3 regions of the Bacillus sp. PK6-026 genome follow, and region 3 is predicted to be linked to each of the others. Evidence: riboswitches for the same ligand, from Rfam matches in the RefSeq annotation. Region 3 holds a riboswitch; each other region holds the start of a gene.
What was found. A riboswitch is a leader RNA that binds a small molecule or an ion and turns the genes downstream of it on or off. The one in region 3 is predicted to bind S-adenosylmethionine.
Positions count from the first base shown of each region.

Region 1 (7,333 bases), 1.8 Mb from region 3:
GCACGAGTCTCCTGTCTTTAAAACAGGAAGGAGATCAGATCGATGTCCTTGGTCCGCTCGGCAACGGTTTTCCGGCTGAATCGCTTGAACCGGGGAAAACGGCTCTTCTTGTCGGAGGGGGGATCGGTGTTCCGCCGCTTTACGAGCTGAGCAAACAGCTGACAAATAGAGGGGTGCACGCGATCCATGTGTTAGGATTTGCTTCTGCAAAAGACGTCTTTTACGAACAGGAATTCAGCCGTTTCGGGCGTGTGTATGTGGCAACCGCAGACGGCACCCGCGGTTCAAAGGGATTTGTTACAGATGTCATTGAAAACGAGGGGCTTCAGTTTGACTGCATAATGGCCTGCGGACCGACGCCGATGCTGAAAGCTTTAAAACAGCGCTATCCGGATAAAGAGGTTTATCTGTCAATGGAAGAGCGCATGGGATGCGGGATCGGCGCTTGCTTTGCCTGTGTCTGCCATACGGAAGAAAGCGAAACATCTTATGTGAAGGTATGCCTTGATGGTCCTGTTTTCAAAGCCCAGGAGGTGCTGTTATGATGCTCGAAGTCAATTTGCCGGGCCTTCAATTGAAAAATCCGATCATGCCGGCTTCAGGCTGCTTCGGATTCGGGAGAGAATTTGCGAACTTTTACGATCTTTCACGTCTCGGTGCGATCATGATTAAAGCGACGACGAGCGAACCGCGCTTCGGGAACCCGACGCCGCGCGTCGCCGAGACGCAAGCCGGCATGCTTAATGCCATCGGTCTGCAAAATCCGGGTTTAGAGGCTGTCATGGAACACGAATTGCCGTGGCTCGAACAGTTCGATACACCGATTATCGCCAATGTCGCCGGCTCGCAGATCGACGATTATGTTGAAGTGGCTGAAGAAATCAGCAAAGCGCCGAATGTTCATGCGCTCGAGCTGAATATTTCCTGTCCTAACGTGAAAACGGGAGGGATCGCCTTCGGTACGCAGCCGGAAATGGCCAGTGAGCTGACGAAAGCGGTGAAAGAGGTTGCGAGCGTTCCCGTCTATGTGAAGCTGTCGCCGAATGTCGCGAATATTACCGACATCGCTCTTGCCATAGAAGAAGCGGGAGCGGACGGTTTGACGATGATCAACACCCTGATCGGGATGCGGCTCGACTTAAAAACGGGAAAGCCGATCTTGGCGAACAAAACCGGCGGATTATCAGGCCCTGCTGTTAAACCGGTGGCCATCAGAATGGTGCATGAAGTCAGCCAAAAAGTCAGCATTCCGATCATCGGCATGGGCGGTGTCCAGTCAGCGGAAGATGTGCTTGAGTTTTTGCTGGCGGGTGCGAGCGCAGTCGCCGTCGGCACCGCAAACTTTGTTAATCCGTTTGTTTGTCCCGAAATCATCGCCGATTTGCCGCGCGTTTTAGAAAAATACGGATACCGTTCGTTGAACGAGTGTATCGGAAGGAGCTGGAAGGATGAAACATACGCCGCCCATCATCGCGCTTGATTTTGCATCAGCACAGGAAACATATGCGTTTTTGGACCGGTTTCATGGAGAAGAGCTTTTCGTGAAGGTGGGCATGGAGCTTTTTTATCAGGAAGGGCCGGCCATCCTTGAAAAGTTACAGGAGCGCGGCTGCCGCATTTTCCTTGATCTAAAATGCCACGACATTCCAACGACCGTATACAAGGCGATGAAAAGGCTGGCGGGGTTTGGCGTCAGCCTTGTCAATGTGCACGCAGCAGGCGGAAAGCAAATGATGGAGTCGGCGCTTGAAGGCCTTGAAGCGGGGACTCCGGCAGGCCGAAAACGCCCTTCATTAATTGCTGTGACCCAGCTGACAAGCACGTCTTCAGAAATGCTTCAGCAAGAGCTGCTGATTGAAACGCCGCTTCTCGATACAGTTGTTCACTACAGCAAGTTGGCTAAAGAAAGCGGACTTGACGGTGTCGTCTGCTCCGTCCATGAAGCCGAACACATTTACCGGGCCGCGTCTTTAGATTTTCTGACCGTGACACCCGGAATTCGCATGGCGGATGACAAAAACAACGACCAGGTCCGGGTGGCGACGCCTGGCTACGCAAGGGAAAAAGGCGTGTCGGCGATCGTTGTCGGCCGTTCGATTACACAGGCAGAAGATCCTGTGTCAGCCTACAGAAGAATAGGACATGAGTGGGAGGGAACCAAGGCATGAAAACAGACATTGCAAACCATTTATTAAGAATCAAAGCGGTTTTCCTGCGCCCGAACGAGCCGTTTACATGGGCGAGCGGCATCTTGTCGCCCATCTACTGCGACAATCGTTTGACGCTTTCATATCCGGAAGTAAGGGATGATATAGCTTCAGGGCTTGCCGGACTGATTCAAGACAAGTTTCCCGGAGCCGAAATGATCGCCGGTACGGCAACTGCAGGAATCCCCCATGCCGCGCTTGCCGCCGACAGGCTGAGCCTGCCGATGTGCTACGTCAGAAGCAAACCGAAGGCGCACGGCAAAGGAAACCAAATTGAAGGCGCTGTTGTAAAAGGACAAAAAGTCGTTGTAATTGAAGATTTAATTTCAACGGGAGGAAGCGTCCTTGAAGCGGCAGCCGCTCTCACAGAGGCGGGATGTGAAGTGCTCGGTGTCGCCGCCATTTTCACTTACGGGCTTCCTAAAGCTGCCGCCGCCTTCAGCGAAGCGGGCGTTGAATACCGTACGCTGACTGATTACGATACATTGACAGAGGCTGCGCTTGCCGGCGGATATATCAGCGAACAGGATGCCGCCAAACTGAAAGAATGGAAGGCGGATCCTGAAAGCAAGTCTTGGATGGATTAATGATAAAAGCCGTATTCTCCTAATGGGAGAACGGCTTTTTTTGCGTCTTTTTACAGATTTAAAAATAGTAAAATCGGATTATTTTTATTTTTTATTAATCCTATAAAAAAAGTCGGGTTGACTTTTGTTCGAATTGTGCTAAAATTTTAAAATAACAAAAGCAAACTTATCAAGAGCGGTGGAGGGACTGGTCCGATGAAACCCGGCAACCTGCGTGTGAAGCGTAAGGTGCTACTTCCAGCAAAATGCCCTCATTTTGAGAGATAAGGAATAGCGGAGTTCCTCGTCTTTCTTTCAAATTTGGAAGAAAGATTTTAATTTTTAGGGGCAGAGGAGGAGCTAGAAGTGAAGACAGATGAACAGCTTGAAAAGGTGATCATCAAAATGAAAGACATGCTGAAAGACATGAATTACGGATCGATCACATTCGTTGTTCAGGACGGCAAAGTCATTCAAATCGAAAAAAATGAAAAAATAAGATTGAAATAGCTGACTAGACAAACTAGAGGCGGTTTTCACAGTTTTTTTCTGCTGGAAGCCGTTTTTTTGTTGGCGAAAAAAGGGGGAACCGAAAATTTTTACTTACAGCACATGGGAAGAACCAAATATCTCTTTTCAGGAAGATGACTCTTATAAAGGAGCGCTGTCCGTCTTGAAATGGGCATACGGACATTACGGAAATCAGCTTGTATATGCGTGCAGCTTCGGAATTGAGGGAATCGTCCTGATCGATTTGATTTATAAGGTGAAAAAAGATGCGGTCATCGTTTTCCTTGATACGGGATTTCATTTTAAAGAAACGTATGAAACGATCGACGCTGTCAAAGAACGATATCCAGGCCTTCAGATTATCATGAAAACACCGGAGCTTACCGTCGAAGAGCAGGCGAAAGAATATGGGGACGAACTATGGAAGACCGCTCCGAATTCCTGCTGTGAAATGAGGAAGGTCATTCCTCTCCGCGAGACGCTTTCAGGCTACCCGGCGTGGCTGTCGGGCCTGCGCCGCGAGCAATCGCCCGGGCGGAGCAAAACGAATTTTTTGAACAAAGATGAAAAATTCAAGTCTATCAAAGTTTGTCCGCTCATTCATTGGACGTGGAAGGATATTTGGAGATATGTGACAAAGCACGATCTCCCGTACAATCCGCTTCATGATCAAGGCTACCCGAGCATCGGCTGCGCTCCGTGCACCTCTCCGGCCTTTACAATGGATGATCTTCGATCAGGCCGCTGGAACGGATCGGCTAAAACAGAATGCGGATTACACGAGTAAGGAGATGAGTCATGGAACTTGCCGCCATTTTATTTAGCATGTTTTTTGCGATGAATATCGGAGCGAGCGGTGCAGCTGCTTCAATGGGAATCGCCTATGGATCTGAAGCCGTCAAAAAGAAGTTTCACGCACTAATAATCTGTGCAGCAGGCGTTCTCTCGGGCGCCGTCATCGGCGGAGGAAACGTCGTGAAAACGATCAGCTCAGGCATCATTCCCGAACGGGTGATTTCGCTTGAAATCGTCTGCATTATTATCGGCTCGGCGGCACTGTCGCTCTTTATCGCAAATGTACTCGGCATCCCGCTTTCGACAAGTGAAGTGACGGTCGGATCTGTTGTCGGAGTAGGTGTCGCTTACCAGGTTTTATATGTGAAATCTTTGCTTGTCATCGTCTCATTTTGGGTCGTTGTACCAATCGTCGCTTTTACCTTTACATTTGCGATGGCAAACATCATGAAAAAAACGATCAAACGTCCAGCCTCGGGAAAGAAAGCAAAGGTTTTGGCGGTCATTCTGTTGATCACCGGGTTTTTTGAAGCCTTCTCAGCAGGCATGAACAATGTCGCAAATGCTGTCGGACCTCTGGTGGCGGCGCATGTTTTGACAGTCGGGGAAGGAACGCTCTACGGCGGACTGTTTGTCGCGCTGGGCGCCCTTTTACTGGGCAGGCGCGTTCTTGAAACAAACGGCAAAAAAATAACGAAATTTTCAAAAGGAGAGGGGATCATCCTTTCCGGAACAGGAGCCGGGCTTGTCATCATCAGTTCGATTTTCGGTTTGCCGGTTCCGCTTGCGCAAGTCACATCATCTTCTATTATAGGGATGGGAATGGCAAAAAACGGCGGCAATGTCTTTCATAAACAAGTGGTCAAAACGATGCTGAAAGTATGGGTCGTCTCGCCGTTCCTTTCATTAAGCCTGTCTTATATGCTGGTCAGCCTTTTATTAAAAGGAGACTATTATGCTCTCATCGTCGTCACAAGCGTCCTTCTGGCATCTGTCGGGACGATCAGCCTGATGAGAGCAGTCAAAAAAGAGCACAGCTCCGTCCATGAACAAGGCGGAGGAATTTAAACACAAAGTAGGGGGAAACAAGTTTATGAGTTTAGCACCACACGGCGGTGTATTGGTTAACCGCGTCAATGAAGCATACGATTTTCAACATATCGCACAGGAAATAGAATTGGATTTAATGGCTTTTTCAGATTTGGAGCTGATCGGAATCGGTGCGTACAGCCCGATCCAAGGCTTTATGACAGAGAAAGACTATCTGTCCGTTGTCGAAAATATGAGACTGTCAAGCGGCGAAGTATGGACGCTTCCGATCGCTCTGCCTGTTGACGAGCAAAAAGCTTCAAGCTTAAAAGCGGGGGACACCGTCCGCCTCACCTATAATGGGGAAACATACGGCGTCATCGAGATCGAAGACATCTATACGCCGGACAAGAAAACGGAAGCCGTCAATATCTATAAAACCGACGAACTCGAGCATCCGGGCGTCAAAAAATTGTTTGACCGCGGCAGCGTTTATGTGGGCGGGCCGATCACTCTCATTAAACGGAGCGTAAAGCAATTCCCGGCCCACACATTCGAACCTTTGGAAACAAGAAAAAAATTCGCAGAACTCGGCTGGAAAACGATCGTCGGATTCCAGACGAGAAATCCGGTTCACAGAGCGCACGAATACATTCAAAAAACGGCGCTCGAGACAGTAGACGGTCTTTTCCTCAATCCGCTCGTCGGGGAAACAAAATCAGACGATATTCCGGCTGATGTCCGCATGGAAAGCTATCAGGTGCTGCTTGACGGCTACTATCCAAAAGACCGCGTCTTTCTCGGCGTTTTTCCGGCGGCGATGCGCTATGCGGGGCCGAAGGAAGCAATCTTCCATGCGCTTGTCAGAAAGAACTACGGATGTACGCATTTTATCGTCGGAAGAGACCATGCCGGAGTCGGCGATTACTACGGCACATATGAAGCGCAGGAACTGTTCGATCAGTTCGCGCCGGAAGAGATCGGCATTACGCCGCTGAAATTCGAACACAGCTTCTACTGCAATGTCTGCGGTTCAATGGCTACGGCGAAAACGTGCCCTCACAGCAAAGAACATCATGTCATTTTGTCCGGTACAAAGGTGAGGGGCATGCTGAGAAACGGCGAGTTCCCGCCGAGCACATTCAGCCGTCCAGAAGTCATTCAAACATTAATCAAAGGCTTAACGGCCGGGGTTTCTTAAGGGGGAGCATCTCTTGGTAAATAAAGATATTGTTTGGCATGAAGCGTCCATTACAAAACGGGAATATCATGAGAAAAATAAACATAAAAGCTCGATCGTTTGGCTGACGGGCTTGAGCGGTTCAGGAAAATCAACAATTGCCAATGCCGCAGCGCGTGAGTTGTTTGAACAAGGCTACCAGGTCACGGTGCTCGACGGCGACAACGTCAGGCACGGACTGAACAAGGACCTCGGGTTTTCCGATGAAGACCGGAAGGAAAACATCCGCCGGATCGGCGAGGTCGCGAAGCTCTTTGTCGAACAGGGGACGATCGTCATTACGGCGTTCATTTCCCCTTTTAAAGAAGACCGCGGGCTTGTCAGACAGCTCGTCGAGGAAGATGAGTTTCATGAAGTCTATGTGAAATGCGATTTGGCGACGTGCGAGGAGCGCGACCCGAAAGGCTTGTATAAAAAAGCGAGAAACGGAGAAATTCCATTTTTCACGGGGATCGATTCGCCTTATGAAGAGCCTGAAACGCCTGAGCTAGTCCTTGATACAGGCGCACATAATCGGGAAGAGTGCAAAAATCAGCTCGTCCAATACGTGAAAGATCAAACGAAATAAAATGCGGGTGAAATAGGAAAGTGCTGCACATGCACTTTCCTATTTCATAAAGAAAACGTTTGGTTTTTGTGATATTTTCAGGCACCAAACGCTTTCTTTATGATTTATAATGATTGAAGAAGACGTTGATCAGATCGGGGGGAGATCTAAGATGGGGAAAGTATATATCGTTGGGGCAGGTCCTGGAGACCCCGATTTACTGACGATCAAAGCTTTAAAAGCCATCCAGACAGCCGATGTCATTTTGTATGACAGGCTTGTGAATAAACAGATTTTACAGCACGCCAAGGAGGGAGCGGATCTCATCTACTGCGGAAAGCTTCCGGACTACCACATGATGAAGCAGGAAACGATCAATCATTTTCTCGTCAAGTATGCGAAAAAAGGGAAAATCGTTGTCAGGCTGAAAGGCGGCGAT
Region 1 is NZ_CP096418.1:1,680,668-1,688,000, forward strand. It holds gene M1D59_RS08560 (dihydroorotate dehydrogenase electron transfer subunit) at 1-545, shown strand, start outside; gene M1D59_RS08565 (dihydroorotate dehydrogenase) at 545-1,480, shown strand; gene pyrF (orotidine-5'-phosphate decarboxylase) at 1,449-2,168, shown strand; gene pyrE (orotate phosphoribosyltransferase) at 2,165-2,794, shown strand; SAM riboswitch class I at 2,958-3,064, shown strand; gene M1D59_RS08580 (YezD family protein) at 3,167-3,283, shown strand; gene M1D59_RS08585 (phosphoadenylyl-sulfate reductase) at 3,369-4,070, shown strand; gene M1D59_RS08590 (inorganic phosphate transporter) at 4,082-5,146, shown strand; gene sat (sulfate adenylyltransferase) at 5,172-6,308, shown strand; gene cysC (adenylyl-sulfate kinase) at 6,322-6,915, shown strand; gene cobA (uroporphyrinogen-III C-methyltransferase) at 7,067-7,333, shown strand, end outside.
Region 1: it holds a riboswitch for S-adenosylmethionine, as region 3 does, so the genes downstream of both, M1D59_RS08580 (YezD family protein) here and metN (methionine ABC transporter ATP-binding protein MetN) in region 3, are expected to answer to the same signal.

Region 2 (7,333 bases), 680 kb from region 3:
TCTTTTGACTGCAACTGCATATCGATGGCCGGTTTGTCATATTTATTTTTCAGCTTTTTGCAAAGCTCAAGAAATTCGTCCCACGTCCATGGATTCTCAACCGTTGGCAGCGTTTTCAAGTCAACGCCGGCATCCTTCAGCATTTTTTTGTTATAGTAAATACCGACCGACGATTCGCTGACGCCGATCGCATACAGTTTCCCCCCGTAGGTTCCCTGTTGCTTAATGCTCGGCAATAAATCATCCTGGTCTTTGATATACTCATCCAATGGCGCAATTACGCCAGATTTCGCATAAGCCGCCGTATTCGGTCCGTCCAAAGTGATCACATCCGGCAAGGTGTTCGTTGTCAGCGCCGCGTTCACTTTGTCTTCATATCCGCCGCCGTTTCCGCTTCTGGGGATGAAATCAATTTTTGCCTTGACGTTTTCGGAGGCATACTTTTTATTAAAAGCGTCCACCCGCTTTTGATAGACCTTTCCTTCTTCACTATCATCAGATACGTGCACCCACATCGTAAGCGTTTTCCCATCTTGGCTATTTGCACTTTTGCTATTGCTGCAGCCCCACATCGCAAACATCAGTAACAACGAAAAAATTCCGAAGAGCCACCTTTTCATCTTTGTCACTTCCCCCCATTTTTCATAAATCAACAGATAAAAGCGCTTTCAAGTGAATTGTATGTCAACCGGTTTCACATGTCAACCGGTTGACATACTTTTTCCCCAATTATTCATCCCGGTACATTTCTCAGAATCATGGCATTTTCTTGCACATATCAGTCCGATTCTCTAAAATAAGTGCGTGACGAGAATTGTAAGCCATTTCAGTAAACTAGCAGGGGGAAAAGGGAATGAAGCCTAGCATTCACGACGTTGCAAAAAAAGCGGGAGTTTCACCAACAACCGTATCGCGGGTATTAAATAACCGCGGCTATATTAGTGAAAAAACAAAAGAAAAAGTCTATAAAGCGATGGAAGAAATCAATTACTTTCCAAACGATTTGGCCCGCTCTTTATTTCGTAAACGAACTCATTTAATAGGGCTCATCATCCCTAACTCCAGCAACCCGTTTTTCGGCGAACTGGCCTTTCATATTGAGAGCATCTGCGCTGCCATGGGCTACAAACTGCTGCTTTGCAACAGCTTGAACCGCAAAGACAAAGAAGAAAAATACTTGGAAATGCTGATGCGAAATCAAGTGGACGGCGTCATCGCCGTGACCTACAACAGGGGAATCTTAAACTATCATCGGCAAAACCTGCCGATTGTCGCCATCGATCATTACTTATCGGAAACGATTCCCGTCATCGGCTCCAATAACTATGACGGAGGAAGAAAAGCGACAGAACTGTTAATTGCAAAAGGCTGCCGGCACATCATCCATCTCAACGGACCAATTGAGCTGAAAACACCGGCAAATCTTAGACGAAAAGCATATGAAGATGTGATGCGACAACACGGAAGGCAGCCGATTACATATGAGGTTCCCTTTCATCAAAATTACCGGGAAATCATCTCAAAACTGTTTGATGAACAGCCTGCGGCTGACGGCATTTTTGCCAGCGATGACCTCATGGCCGCTACAGTCATCACCGAAGCAAAAAAACGCGGAAAAGACATTCCCGGGCAATTAAAGGTGATCGGCTACGACGGAACGGAAGCCGTTCAGTCCATCCTCCCGGAATTGACAACCATCCAGCAGCCGATTGAACTCATTTCCAAGACGGCCATCGAGATTTTGTCCAAAGCCATCGAAGGCGAATTCGATGATTTACCGCTGGAAACCTATTTGCCCGTACAGCTTTTAGAAGGAGAGACGACTTAAATGAATCGCACAAAAAAAGGAGACATTGACGTCTCCTTTTTCCATACATATCCTGATCTATCCAATTGTTAAAAATATAAAATTTACATTACTAACCTAAAATTTAACTTATTTTTCTAGACAAACGCATCTCCACATGATAAATTTAAAGACAAGTTTTCAAAAAATTCTAATTTTGGTACGGGGGTGCCTTTCATTGAGCGTAAGCCACTTTTTTCCTGAAACTCTAGTTGCTATTGTAAAAGACATGTTAACCAAAACCGATGGTTCAACAACCAAAGCGATTGAAACGCTGATCGGTGGCAAAGCCGAAATCGAAGTTTTTCAGCAAAATAATATTGATTATGACAAGCTGTCACCTGAAGAAGCGAGGCTGTTTCAACGCGATGATGACATCTTGTTTAGAACTTCCTCTTTGAAAACAGGCGATGATTATTTATCTTATAATTATGTCTATGTTAAAACAAACTTACTGCCGCCCGCCATCAAACAAGATTTGCAGGCAGAAAGGCTTCCCATCGGGAAAATCATTGCAGAACTGGAGTCAAGGCGTGAAATTTTCAGTACGGGCGACTGCCTGGGAAAACATTTCACACAACTTGTACCTGTTTCAGCAGACCGGACATATGCTTTTAAAAAATATCAGATTATCAGCGGCCGGCAGTGCATGTTCTATGTCTGCGAGCTATTCGATTTAGAAAAAATCTGCGAACGGACTGCGGGCTGAATCATGCCCGTCAGCTGCCACTTCATGAAAAGGCTTCCATAACCTCCCCATTCCTTCTTCCCTCAAAACAAAAACCCCTGCGAAACAGGGGCTGTTATTTATTGATACACCGTTTTCGGCACGGCAACGACCGGATTTCCGGCAGCATAAGGAGCGACATCGTATTGCTGGAAGACGATCGCAATGCCGTCTTTTGTGTAATAAAAAGCCGTGTTTTTACCAAGGACGATGTCTTTCTTCTTCACATCCGGGAAGAAAATGTCGCTGTGTTTTTGAATATAGTCGTAAATGTATGTTTTTGTCTTATCCATTTTCGATTTTGTATTTAAGATATCTGATAAATACACCCGCTTTTTAGAGGCAAGGTCATAGTTGAAAGAGCGGACTGCCGTATTTCCGTGCGCTCCGCCGGAGTAGACGTAATTACTTGTCAGAATGCTCAGCTTTTGGCCGGTCCGGTATTTCACTTCAAAGGACGTTTGATAATCTGTTTGGTATCCGTGCTGTTGGCCGTCTTTCTTGTTTTTTACATAATCTTTGTAGGACTGCTCAATATAACGTTTAAAATCTTTGTTGATCCTATTTTGGAGAGATTTGCTGCTTACATTTGCAACCTGCGGGTATTTCAAAGCCTTAATGTTTTTGTAAGTATGGCTCGTGACCGTCGGCTTTTTTTCATTTGCCGCGTGTGCAGAAGGAAGTGCGGCCGCACCGTACAGCGCAAAAAACAATACCCCTGTCATCAGCATACCTAACGCTTTAAACACTGTTTTTTTGTTCATAAGAACCCTCCTTAATCTGTCATTGTTTATCATACCCATTTTGAAATCAGGTACACATGATAGACCGGTGAACTCGCGAGAAAGTTTCTATTTTCGGAGATAAAAATTGAAAAATATTCTAATTCACCCTGTTCGTTCAGCACCTTGTTGACCATTTGAAAGACTGTCTTGACAAAAAATTCACACGTTGATTCGATACGCCCTCCGGTTTAACCGCAGAAGAAGAAAATGAAAAACCAAATAGTTTTTTTAAACCCATTGACATTTTTATAAAAAGTATTAATATTAAAATTATTAAAAAATTGCATAAAAAGGTTTTCCTTATCAAGAGTGGTGGAGGGACTGGCCCTGTGAAACCCGGCAACCGCTGTCTATGACAGAATGGTGCTAAATCCTTAAGAGCATGTTCGTGCTCTTGAAGATAAGGAGGAGATTGAATATATCAAGCTCTTCCTTATCGGGAAGAGCTTTTTTATGTCTATAAAGAAAGAGGGATGAAGCATGACACAATCAACCGATGTACTGAAGCAAACGCCTGGGAAAAAAATCGGACCGTACAGAGCTGATCAGGTGGGGAGTCTTTTAAGGTCTGCGCCCGTAAAAAAAGCGCGTATTCAAAAAGCGAACGGTGAAATTAGCGCTGAACAACTGCGCGAAGTCGAAAACGAAGAGATCAAGCGCATTGTCGAAAAGCAAAAAGAAATTGGCCTTAAAGCCGTTACTGACGGGGAATTCCGCAGGTCATGGTGGCATTTCGATTTTCTTGAAGGGCTTGACGGCGTAGAAGGATATACAGCGGACAAGGGCATTCAATTTCATAATGTTGAAACGAAGCCGCGCGGAATCAAAGTAACAAGCAAAGTCGATTTTACAAACCATCCGATGCTGGAAGATTATAAATTTCTTCATGATATTGCGGGCACACATACGCCGAAAATGACGATTCCGAGCCCGAATATGCTGTTTTTCAGAGGAAAACTTGGAGAAAGCCCGTACGAGGATCTGGATGAGTTCCATCACGATGTCGCGCAGGCTTACAAAAAAGCGATCCGCGCATTTTACGATGCCGGCTGCCGCTATTTGCAACTGGATGACACGGCCTGGTCGGTATTTTTCTCAGACAAAGGACATGAGCAGATCAAAGCCTTCGGCCGCCAGCCTGATGAACTGCGCCAGTCCTTCGCTAACACGATTAATGAAGCAGTTGAAGGACGCCCGGACGATTTGACGGTCACCATGCACATCTGCCGCGGCAACTTCCAGTCAACATGGGTGGCGGAAGGCGGCTACGATGCGGCTGCAGAAACGATTTTCGACGGACTCAATTTAGACGGACTTTTCCTTGAATTTGATGACGAGCGCTCCGGCGGCTTCGAACCGCTTCGCTATGTCAAACGGAAAGACTTGCAGATCGTCCTCGGCCTGATCACATCAAAATTCGGAGAGCTTGAAAACCCGGATGATATTAAGCGGCGTATCGACGAAGCAGCTCGCTTCGTCGACCTGAACCAATTGTGCCTAAGCCCGCAGTGCGGCTTTGCCTCCACAGAAGAAGGCAATCTCCTGACAGAAGAGCAGCAATGGGAAAAACTGCGTCATGTCGTCGAGATCGCAGAAGACGTATGGAAATAACACCTCATATTTGAGACATGCCTCCTGACGGCATGTCTCTTTTTTTTGCCCCTCTATACAATTTAAAATTCCTTCTTGATTTGTTCATAGTTTGATCATATTTGGCTTCTATAATGCTCTTTAGTGAGGTGATCGAACAATGATTAAGAAAAGGAAAATCGATATATTCCTGGTCTTCATTCTTGTATTATCTGCAGCTTTAAACTTGTACGGCATCTGGAATAGTGACACAGACAACGCCTACTATACGGCGGCCGTTGAAAGTATGACCCAAAGTTTTCATAACTTTTTTTACGCATCATTTGATCCGGCAGGCTTTGTAACAGTTGATAAACCGCCGGTTGCACTCTGGATTCAGACACTTTTTGCACTTGTGTTCGGCGTGCACGGCTGGAGCGTCGTTCTTCCTGAAGCGATTGCCGAAGTGATTTCCGTAGCACTGTTGTACTTTATTGTAAAACCTACTTTTGGCAAAACGGCGGCCAGAATTTCAGCTCTTATTATGGCGTGTACGCCGATTGCCGTTGCGGTCAGCCATACAAACAACGTCGACAGCATTCTCACCCTTTGTTTGATGATTGCAACCTGGATGTTGTTTAAAGCAGTCCGGAAAGGAAAAATCGGCTGGCTGCTCGGCGCATTCTGTATGGTCGGCGTCGGCTTTAACGTCAAAATGCTGCAAGCATACATGGTATTACCGGCATTCCTGCTGTTTTACATGATTGCAGCAAAAACGACGATTCGCAAAAAAATTGTGTCTCTTATCACAGCCTTGATCGTTCTGGCAGGCGTTTCCGTTTCCTGGGCGGTAGTCGTCGATAGTCAGCCGGAGAGTTCGCGCCCTTATATTGGAAGCAGCCAGACCAACTCTGTCCTTGAGCTGGCGTTTGGCTACAACGGCATCCAGCGTCTCACAGGCCAAAACGGTGCTGGCGGGGGCGGAACCCCCTCATCTGATCAAAATCAAAAGAACCAGCAGCAGGAAATGCCGCAGCAGCAAAGCGGCGATACCGAAAACAACTCAGACTCGACAAATGGACAAATGGCTCCGCCGAGCGGGGGCGAGATGCCTTCAGGCGGACCGGACGGCCAGCAGGGTGATGTTCAAAGCGGCGGCGGAGGTCCCGGCGGCGGCACGAGCGGCATGTTTGGCACAGGAAACCCTGGCCCTCTCAGACTATTCCAATCCGAGCTTTCCGGACAGGCAAGCTGGCTCATCCCGTTTGTACTCTTCGGCATCATCGGTTTGCTGATCACGGGCCTTCGCGGTCAACGCAAATTCAATGAAATAACGACTGAAACGATTTTCTGGATGATGTGGCTTCTGCCAGTCGCTGCATTCTTCAGCGTCGCAGGATTCTTCCACCATTACTATCTGATCATGCTGGCAGCACCGATTGCCGCTTTATCAGGTGCAGGCTGGACAGCGCTCGTTCGCCTCTATCAGGAGGAAAGCGGCTGGAAAAAACAGCTTCTGCCGATCGGAATTTTGCTGACAACCGCATTTGAATTGTATATTTTGAGTCCTTATCTCAGCGAAATCGGCATCGTCTGGAGCATATTGATCGGCGCTTTTGGCATTGTCACAAGCTGCCTTCTCATCTTTTTCAAAAAAGGAAAGTCATTCAGCTACTATGTATCACTTGCAGCGCTGCTCGGCATGCTGATCGGTCCTTTCTATTGGACAACAGCAACGCTCGCTGACGGTGTAAACGGCATGATTCCGCAGGCCGGACCTAAATCCGCACAATCATTTGGCGGCGGTGGCGGAGGGAAGATGCAGAATAACAACGGCAGCGGACCTCCCGGATTCGGCAGCCAAGACGGTCAAACAGACAGTGATCAAAACAACAATAACGGACCTGGCTTCGGTCCTGGTTCAAACAGCAATGATTCTTCAACTGATACCGGTTCCGGCCAAAACAGCCAAAATCAGAACGGCGAAGGCGCAAGCGGCCGTCAACAAGGCGGACCAAGCGGCGGCAGCCCTGGAAGCGGCGAATCAGTCGATGAAGAACTGTTGAGCTACCTTGAAAAGAACAACACGGGTGAAAAATATTTATTTGCGGTCTCCAGCGCAACGTCTGCTCAATCTTACATCATCAAAACAGGTAAAGCTGTCATGGCGATGGGCGGATTCTCTGGAAGCGACCCGATTTTGACGGTTGAAAAACTTGAGAAGCTCGTCAAAAACGGCGAAGTCAAGTACTTCATGATCGGCGACGGTCGAGGCCAAGACAACTCAGAAATCACTAACTGGATTAAAGAAAACGGAAAAGAAATTTCAAAAAGCGAATACAGCAGCTCTTCTTCAGATAACGATTCCCAGTCAGGCGGACCTGGCGGAAATCAGACGCTTTATAA
Region 2 is NZ_CP096418.1:4,162,253-4,169,585, forward strand. It holds gene M1D59_RS21190 (ABC transporter substrate-binding protein) at 1-620, opposite strand, end outside; gene M1D59_RS21195 (LacI family DNA-binding transcriptional regulator) at 854-1,828, shown strand; gene M1D59_RS21200 (chorismate--pyruvate lyase family protein) at 2,025-2,555, shown strand; gene M1D59_RS21205 (DUF3298 and DUF4163 domain-containing protein) at 2,654-3,337, opposite strand; SAM riboswitch class I at 3,656-3,765, shown strand; gene M1D59_RS21210 (5-methyltetrahydropteroyltriglutamate--homocysteine S-methyltransferase) at 3,839-4,969, shown strand; gene M1D59_RS21215 (glycosyltransferase family 39 protein) at 5,109-7,333, shown strand, end outside.
Region 2: it holds a riboswitch for S-adenosylmethionine, as region 3 does, so the genes downstream of both, M1D59_RS21210 (5-methyltetrahydropteroyltriglutamate--homocysteine S-methyltransferase) here and metN (methionine ABC transporter ATP-binding protein MetN) in region 3, are expected to answer to the same signal.

Region 3 (7,333 bases):
CGAAGCAGCCATGAAATATACCTCCAATATATATAATCATCATTCTCAATTTATTCTCATTCTAATTTTATAACAAATGAAAAGTGAATACAACAATAGTCTTCCTATCTTTTCGTGTACATGTTCTCAAGTTTAACAAAAAACGTTTTGTTCTTAAAGAGATTGGGACAAGAAAACTTCCCGGACGGAGATGTGTACCTTACAATCAACAAGCTATAGAAAAACAGCGGGAATTACGAGCGGGAACGGTTTGATCCCAGGCTGCACGATTCATGACGGGAACAGCGCTCCCCTTCTATTTGGACCGTCACATGCTCCACGTTGCATTCTTTCCTTAGATATTTTGATACTTGTTTTAAGATTCTATCCCTGTCACTGTTTTCGTCTGCCACGATATGGCAGCTTAATGACGGCATGTCAGATGAGATCGACCAAATGTGGAGATCGTGAACCTCTCTGACTGACGGAATGGAAAGCAGGCCGTTTTTAAGCGCTTCCGCATCAATGTCTTTCGGTTTTCCTTCCATTAATATATGCACCGAGTCTTTCGTCACCCGCCACCCGCTGACAAGAACCAAAGCCGCGACGGCGGCGCTTGCGATTGGATCGGCGATATTCCAATTGAAGAAAAGCATGAGGAGGCCTGCGATAATCGCGCCGAAAGATCCCAGCATATCACCGATGACGTGCAAAAATGCGCTCCGCATGTTTAAATTCCCGCTTGTGTCGCCTTTCATTAATATCCAGGCTGCAGCAATGTTGACGAAGAAACCAACCGTTGCAATCACCAGCATGCCACTGCCGGCGACTTCCGGCGGGCTGAAAAAGCGGTTGTACGCTTCCCAAAAGATATAAAGTGAAATCAAAAGCAAGGTGATGCCATTGATAAACGCAGCCAAAATTTCAAAGCGCCTGTAGCCGAATGTTTTGCTCACAGTTGCGGCCTTTTCCCCAATTTTAAACGCCAAGAGGCTGAAACCAAGTGCTGCAGCGTCGCTGAGCATATGTCCCGCATCCGACAGCAAAGCGAGGCTGTTCGTCAATATCCCGCCTATCACTTCAATGATCATAAAAGTAAAAATTAAACCGAAGCTGATGTAGAGCGCTTTTTGATTGGCTGATCGGCTGCCATGGTGGCTGTGACCTGTGTGATCGTGAGAATGAGCCATCATAAATCCTCCTTTTAATATATGATCATATATTCATATTTAAATTTTACCTTTTCCTTCACTTAGGTCAAGCGGATTCTAAAGACATATAGAAGGACGGATTGACATCCGCCCCCCCTCATTTTATCCGATCATGGGTAAATTTGATACGATCTGCTTGCTTTTTTGATGCTGCTCTTCGCGCCTTTTCTCAACTTCAAGCCGGTTCACATGGCTTCTGCTGTACTCCTCGTACCCCATTCCATGCGACTTGTGCATCGCTTTTTCCATTTCGGCCGTGAATTCAAGGTCAAGCTGATCTTGGCTTGAACAAATAATGAATCATCCTTTCAGAGATTTTCTTTCATAGTACCAGTTATATACAAACTCTTCAAAGATGTGTGTGCTTTCAATATGCTTTCACGGATGAAAAATCAATGCTTCATTTGCTGGAATTCTTCCATCGCCTGCAGAACGAGCGTGACAGCTTGGCTCATGGCCGCGCCCCCGCCAAATGCCGCAGTTACGCCGACCGCTTCAAGAATTTCTTCCTCCGACGCTCCGCAATCCAGGCAGCCCTTGATATGATAAATAATGCAATATTCATCCTGTGTATTAACACTGATGCCCAGTGCGATCAGCTGCTTATCCTTTTCGCTGAGCGCGCCTTTTTTAAAGCATTCCTCTGTAAATTCGTTGTATTTGGCGGCAATTCCGGGCATTTTTTCGGAAAAGATGCCGATCCCTGCTTTATATTCATGCAGTGCGGATTCGATAATGCTTTCTGATTCATGCTGATTCACGTTTTGTTCCTCCATTTTCAGTTGGTAGTCTTTTTTTATTATGAGCCTCTTTTCAAAAAATACGCGAAAAAACCCCGGTTTTCTCCAAAACCGGGGTGTTCTTTCATTTACTCAGAAACAGAAATGACAGAGCCTTCATATTTTTTGTCGATGAACTTTTTAATGTCCTCAGAGCGCAATACGTCCATCAGAGCTTTCACCTTGTCAGAATCTTCGTCGCCTTTGCGGACGGCGATGATGTTAGCGTAAGGATTGTCTTTTGGAGACTCAAGCTCGATTGAATCAGTTTTCGGATTGAGCTTGTTTTGGATCGCGTAGTTCACATTGATGAACACTGCGTCAGCTTCATTGGCTTCGTATGCTTTTGCCGTCATTTCAGGCGCCACATCATTTTTGATTTTGAGGTTTTTCTTGTTTTCTGTAATATCTTTTACTGTCGCATCCACTTTTTCAATGCCTGATTTCAGCTTGATCAGTCCGGCATTTTCAAGCATTGCAAGCATGCGGCCCTGTTCAGCGGCGTTGTTGCTCATAATAATTTTTGCACCGTCAGGAAGGTCTTTTAAAGATTTATACTTTTTAGAGTAAATGCCGAATGGCTCAAGGTGTACCGCGCCGACGTTAACAAGATCGTAGTCTTTATTTTCTTTCATTTCCTGTTCAAGATACGGGACGTGCTGGAAGTAGTTCGCATCGAGATCTTTCGTTGCAAGCGCCTTGTTGATCAGTTTGTAGTCCGTGAAATTTTTGATTTTAAGCTCATAGCCTTTTTCTTTCAAAAGCGGCTTTGCTTCTTCAAGGATTTCAGCGTGAGGCGTCGGCGTCGCTCCGACTGTGATGACTTTGCTGTCTTTATCCCCTTCGCTGCTGGAAGATCCGCAAGCGGCTAAAACGCCTGCAAAAATGATGAATAAAGCTGTTAATAAACCTTTTTTCATGTTGATGTCCTCCCTAACGTTTGTCTAATTTATTTGTTATAAAATCCCCGATAAACTGGATGATAAACACAATAGCTAAGATGAAAATAGTGGCGATGAGTATAATATCGGGATTGTTCATCTGAAAACCGTTTACATAGGCAAGGTTCCCGAGTCCGCCTGAACCGATTGCTCCGGCCATCGCCGTCGAACCGATCAGTGCAATCGCCGTAACCGTAATGCCAGAGATCAAGGCCGGCATCGATTCGGGCAGGAGCACTTTAAATATGATCGTCGATGTTTTGGCTCCCATCGATTTTGCCGCTTCAATCACGCCTTTATCAACTTCGCGCAAAGCGATTTCAACCAGGCGGGCATAGAACGGAGCGGATGCGATAATCAAAGCCGGAAGTGCGGCGTTCGGCCCCAAGATCGTGTTCATTAAAAACTTTGTGAAACCGAGCAGCAAAATAATCAATATAATAAAAGGAATAGACCTGAACACATTGACGATTGCCGAGATTACACCGTTCACGACCCGATTCTGCCAAATGTTTCCTTTAGAAGTCAGATACAGCAGCATACCGAGAATCACTCCGATGATAAAAGCAAACAATAGGGAAATTCCTGTCATATATATCGTTTCATACGTAGCTTCCCACAGCTGCTCCATATCTACGTTTGGAAACAGTTTTTCAAACATTCGTGATCACCTCTGCTTCTACTTGACGGCTCTTGATGAAATCGACCACATCATTGACCTCGTTTTCATATCCGTCGACATGAATGAACAATGAACCGTATGCGCCGTCCTGAGTTTGCGAGATTTTGCCTTGAAGGATGTTGACTTCAACATCGAACTTCCGAATGATCTGTGTGATCAGCGGCGATTCGGCCGCTTCACCGACGAAGGTGAGCTTGATCGTCCGCCCGGATGTCGTTTCTTCGAGGAAATGCTTCAGCGTTTCCTGTGTTTCCACCGGTTCTGTTACCTGCTGAACAAAGCGCTTTGTCATTTCTTCCTGCGGCTTGAGGAATACGTTCAGCACATCGCCTTCTTCCACGACCTTTCCGTTTTCCATGACGGCCACTCTGTGGCAGATTTTCCTGATGACATGCATTTCATGAGTAATCAGGACAATGGTCAGTCCGAGCCTTTCATTGATATCGGACAGAAGACCCAGGATCGAGTCAGTCGTCTGCGGATCAAGCGCTGATGTCGCTTCATCGCATAAGAGAACTTTCGGATTGTTTGCGAGCGCCCGAGCGATGCCGACGCGCTGCTTTTGGCCTCCGCTAAGCTGTGAAGGGTAGGCATTTTCCTTGCCTTCAAGTCCGACAAGCTTTATCAGTTCAGCGACTCTTTTCAGACGTTTTGCTTTGCTGACACCGGCGATCTCCAGCGGAAACGCAATATTGTCGCGGACCGTTCTTGACCACAATAGGTTGAAGTGCTGGAAAATCATGCTGATTTCCTGCCTTGCATTCCTCAGCTTCTTCCCTTTGATCTCACTGATTGTTCTGCCGGCTACTTCAACCGTGCCTGAAGTCGGCTGTTCAAGTCCGTTCAAAAGACGGATCAAGGAGCTTTTTCCAGCTCCGCTATATCCAATAATTCCGAAGATTTCACCTTTTTTAATCGTAAGGGTGACATCCTGGACAGCATTGACATCTCCATGCTTTGACCGATAAATCTTTGAAACATTTTGAAGATTTATCAAAAGCCATCACCTGCTTTCTTGCTCAATTCTCATAGTTGTCTAAATTCCTGATCAAACAATGAAAAAAGCCTTTCTGCACACATGAGCAGAAAGGCTTTTGAATAGTCTGGGCCTTTCTCTCATCTTTCAAAGCATAACGCTTCGTGTGAATTGGCACCATTTCAACACGTGTTGATGGTTGCCGGGTTTCATAGGGCACTTCCCTCCACCTCTCTGGATAAGAGAATCATATATTTATTTTTTGATTATTATGATCGGAATTCTTAAAGTAGGATATCATGCGAAAAAATAGTTGTCAACTATTTTTCGTAAGACAATCGGCCTACGGCGAAAAGAGACGAACGTAAACGCTCGTCTCTGTCCGACTTATACACGGAATGTGCCGATTTTTCAAATTTTTAAAATGTCTCTGAATAAAGATCGCTGTTTTTAAAAAAGCCGTCCGTCAGCCATAAAATCGCTTCAAGCTTCAATAAAGCTCTGAATGAGCCTTTTACTTGAACAGTGCCGCGCTGTACGAGATGCTGCAATGAAATATCGCCGTGAAGAAGGTCAATAATCTCGCTTTGCTCTCCAAAAAAGGTCAAATGAGCTTTCTCTGCAAGAGAAGATTTTTCCATTTCCCCTTTTTCGTTGATCGCTAACGTAAAAGCTTCTTTCTCGCCTTGAAACGTAATCAGCAAAGCCGTTGTCGATAATAGAGGTTTTAAAAAAAGAGCCTTGTCCTCTCTTTCTATCAATCCCATTTTCTCCAACTGTATAACCTCCTGTAAATTGGTCATACTTACAGATTCTCTGTCTGCCGCAGGAGTTCCTTTAGGAATTGCTCGACAAGTTTTTGCTGGTTATTTCCCGAGAAATATGTCAAAACCGCCCTTAATCCACAACATTTTGTTTAATCGTATCGTATAAGTAGGAAACGGAGTGAAAAGCGTATTCTTTTTTGACGACTTGCCCGTTTTTGTAAAGGATAAAGCATGGAACGCTTTCTATTTCCTGCTGCTTGGCAAATGCCGGGGAATAATTGAGATTGTTTTTATAAAAAGGAATGTCCTTTATCATTTCATCAACGACTTCCAGCATTCTTCCGGCCAGCTGACACGTTCCGCAGAACGGCGTGTATACATATAGAAGACAGGTCTCATGTTCAAGCCGTTTTAGCTCTTTTTCTTGGAGTTCTTGCATCTGTTGAACCGCACCTCAATACGTTTTATAATAAATATTTTGTATGTACCCGGATGTTTGAACGAATTAATATTTCTGCAACATGCTGACTCGGGGCGGAAGCGACTTCTTTGTATACCCTATCGATGTATAGATGCGAAGCTTGGGGGAGCTCCCTCGTCAGCTGCCGGCGGAGCTTTTCCCCTGATTCATCGGCATCCACCAGGATATAAACGTCTTTATCAAACAGCGTTTCGGCGAATTCATCGAGTTTTGCCTGGCTGATCGTTCCGTTTGTGCAAATGATATCCACGGGCTCTTCGATGACATGCTTCACTTTTTGCTTATCTGATTTCCCTTCGACGATCATGACTTTTTCATTTTCCGGCATATGGATCACCTTTAAAGATTTACTTGTAAAAAAAGGCAGTGAATGTTCACCGCCTGACTTGATTAACACCAGCCTTGGTGGTCATCACAGTCTACATATTTAGCATCCGGACCGCTTACGGTATCCGCCGTTTTGTAAAATCTCTCATCTTGGAATGAATATCCAGATTTCAACTCGTATTGATCCTTTCCGGTCATTCGGCCGATCAGCTCATTCTCATGGTACAGCTGCATTCCGCCGTTTTTTAATCGGCTTTCCACATGTTCTGTAATATCAATACGTTCTTTTTTCAGCGTCAATTTGGACACCCCCTCTTGATATAGAGTATCCAAACGACACATGGCTATCCTGAATAATCCTTAGTCTTCTTTTATCATGTCCTCATATTGCTCGGCTGTCATCAGATTTTCGATTTCAGAAGCATCGGACGGCTCGACGATAATCATCCAAGCCTTTTCATACGGAGACTCGTTGACGAATTCAGGGCTGTCTTCCAGATCTTCGTTCACTTCGACCACTTTTCCGTTGATCGGGGCATACAGCTCAGAAACGGTCTTTACGGATTCAACGCTGCCAAAAGGCTCGTCCGCTTTGATTTCGTCTCCCACTTCAGGAAGCTCGACAAATACGATGTCTCCAAGTTCGGATTGGGCGAAGTCTGTAATGCCGATTCTGACTTTATCTCCTTCTGTTTTCACCCATTCGTGTTCTTCTGAATAACGCAACTCTTTCGGTGTGCTCATGCTAACCCCTCCATAAAGTGTTTTAATCGATCCTACATTGAAGATATCATATTTTGATGGGTTATAACCAGTATGTCTTAAACTGATCTTCTTTAAAACCGACCGTTACTTTACTGCCGTCTGTCGCAATCGGGCGTTTGATCAGCATACCGTCCGAAGCCAGCAGTTCCAGCTGCTCATCTTCAGACATGTTTTGCAGCTTGTCTTTTAAGCCGAGTTCACGGTATTTTTGTCCGCTCGTGTTGAAAAACTTCTTCAATTCAAGCCCGCTTTTCTCGTAGAGCTCTTTCAGTTTTTCCTTGCTTGGCGGCTCTTCTGCGATATGTATCCCATTGATTTCTTTGCCATGGTCTTCAAGCCATTTTTTCGCTTTGCGGCATGTCCCGCATTTCGGATACCAGTAAAAATCCAAAGCCATACATACACACCCCTCTCATTTAATCGAG
Region 3 is NZ_CP096418.1:3,480,981-3,488,313, forward strand. It holds gene sufC (Fe-S cluster assembly ATPase SufC) at 1-12, opposite strand, end outside; gene M1D59_RS17800 (cation diffusion facilitator family transporter) at 234-1,169, opposite strand; gene M1D59_RS17805 (carboxymuconolactone decarboxylase family protein) at 1,583-1,966, opposite strand; gene metQ (methionine ABC transporter substrate-binding lipoprotein MetQ) at 2,059-2,889, opposite strand; gene M1D59_RS17815 (methionine ABC transporter permease) at 2,903-3,571, opposite strand; gene metN (methionine ABC transporter ATP-binding protein MetN) at 3,564-4,589, opposite strand; SAM riboswitch class I at 4,706-4,813, opposite strand; gene M1D59_RS17825 (SCP2 sterol-binding domain-containing protein) at 4,988-5,344, opposite strand; gene M1D59_RS17830 (thioredoxin family protein) at 5,466-5,774, opposite strand; gene M1D59_RS17835 (toprim domain-containing protein) at 5,800-6,144, opposite strand; gene M1D59_RS17840 (YusG family protein) at 6,207-6,443, opposite strand; gene gcvH (glycine cleavage system protein GcvH) at 6,504-6,887, opposite strand; gene M1D59_RS17850 (arsenate reductase family protein) at 6,949-7,305, opposite strand.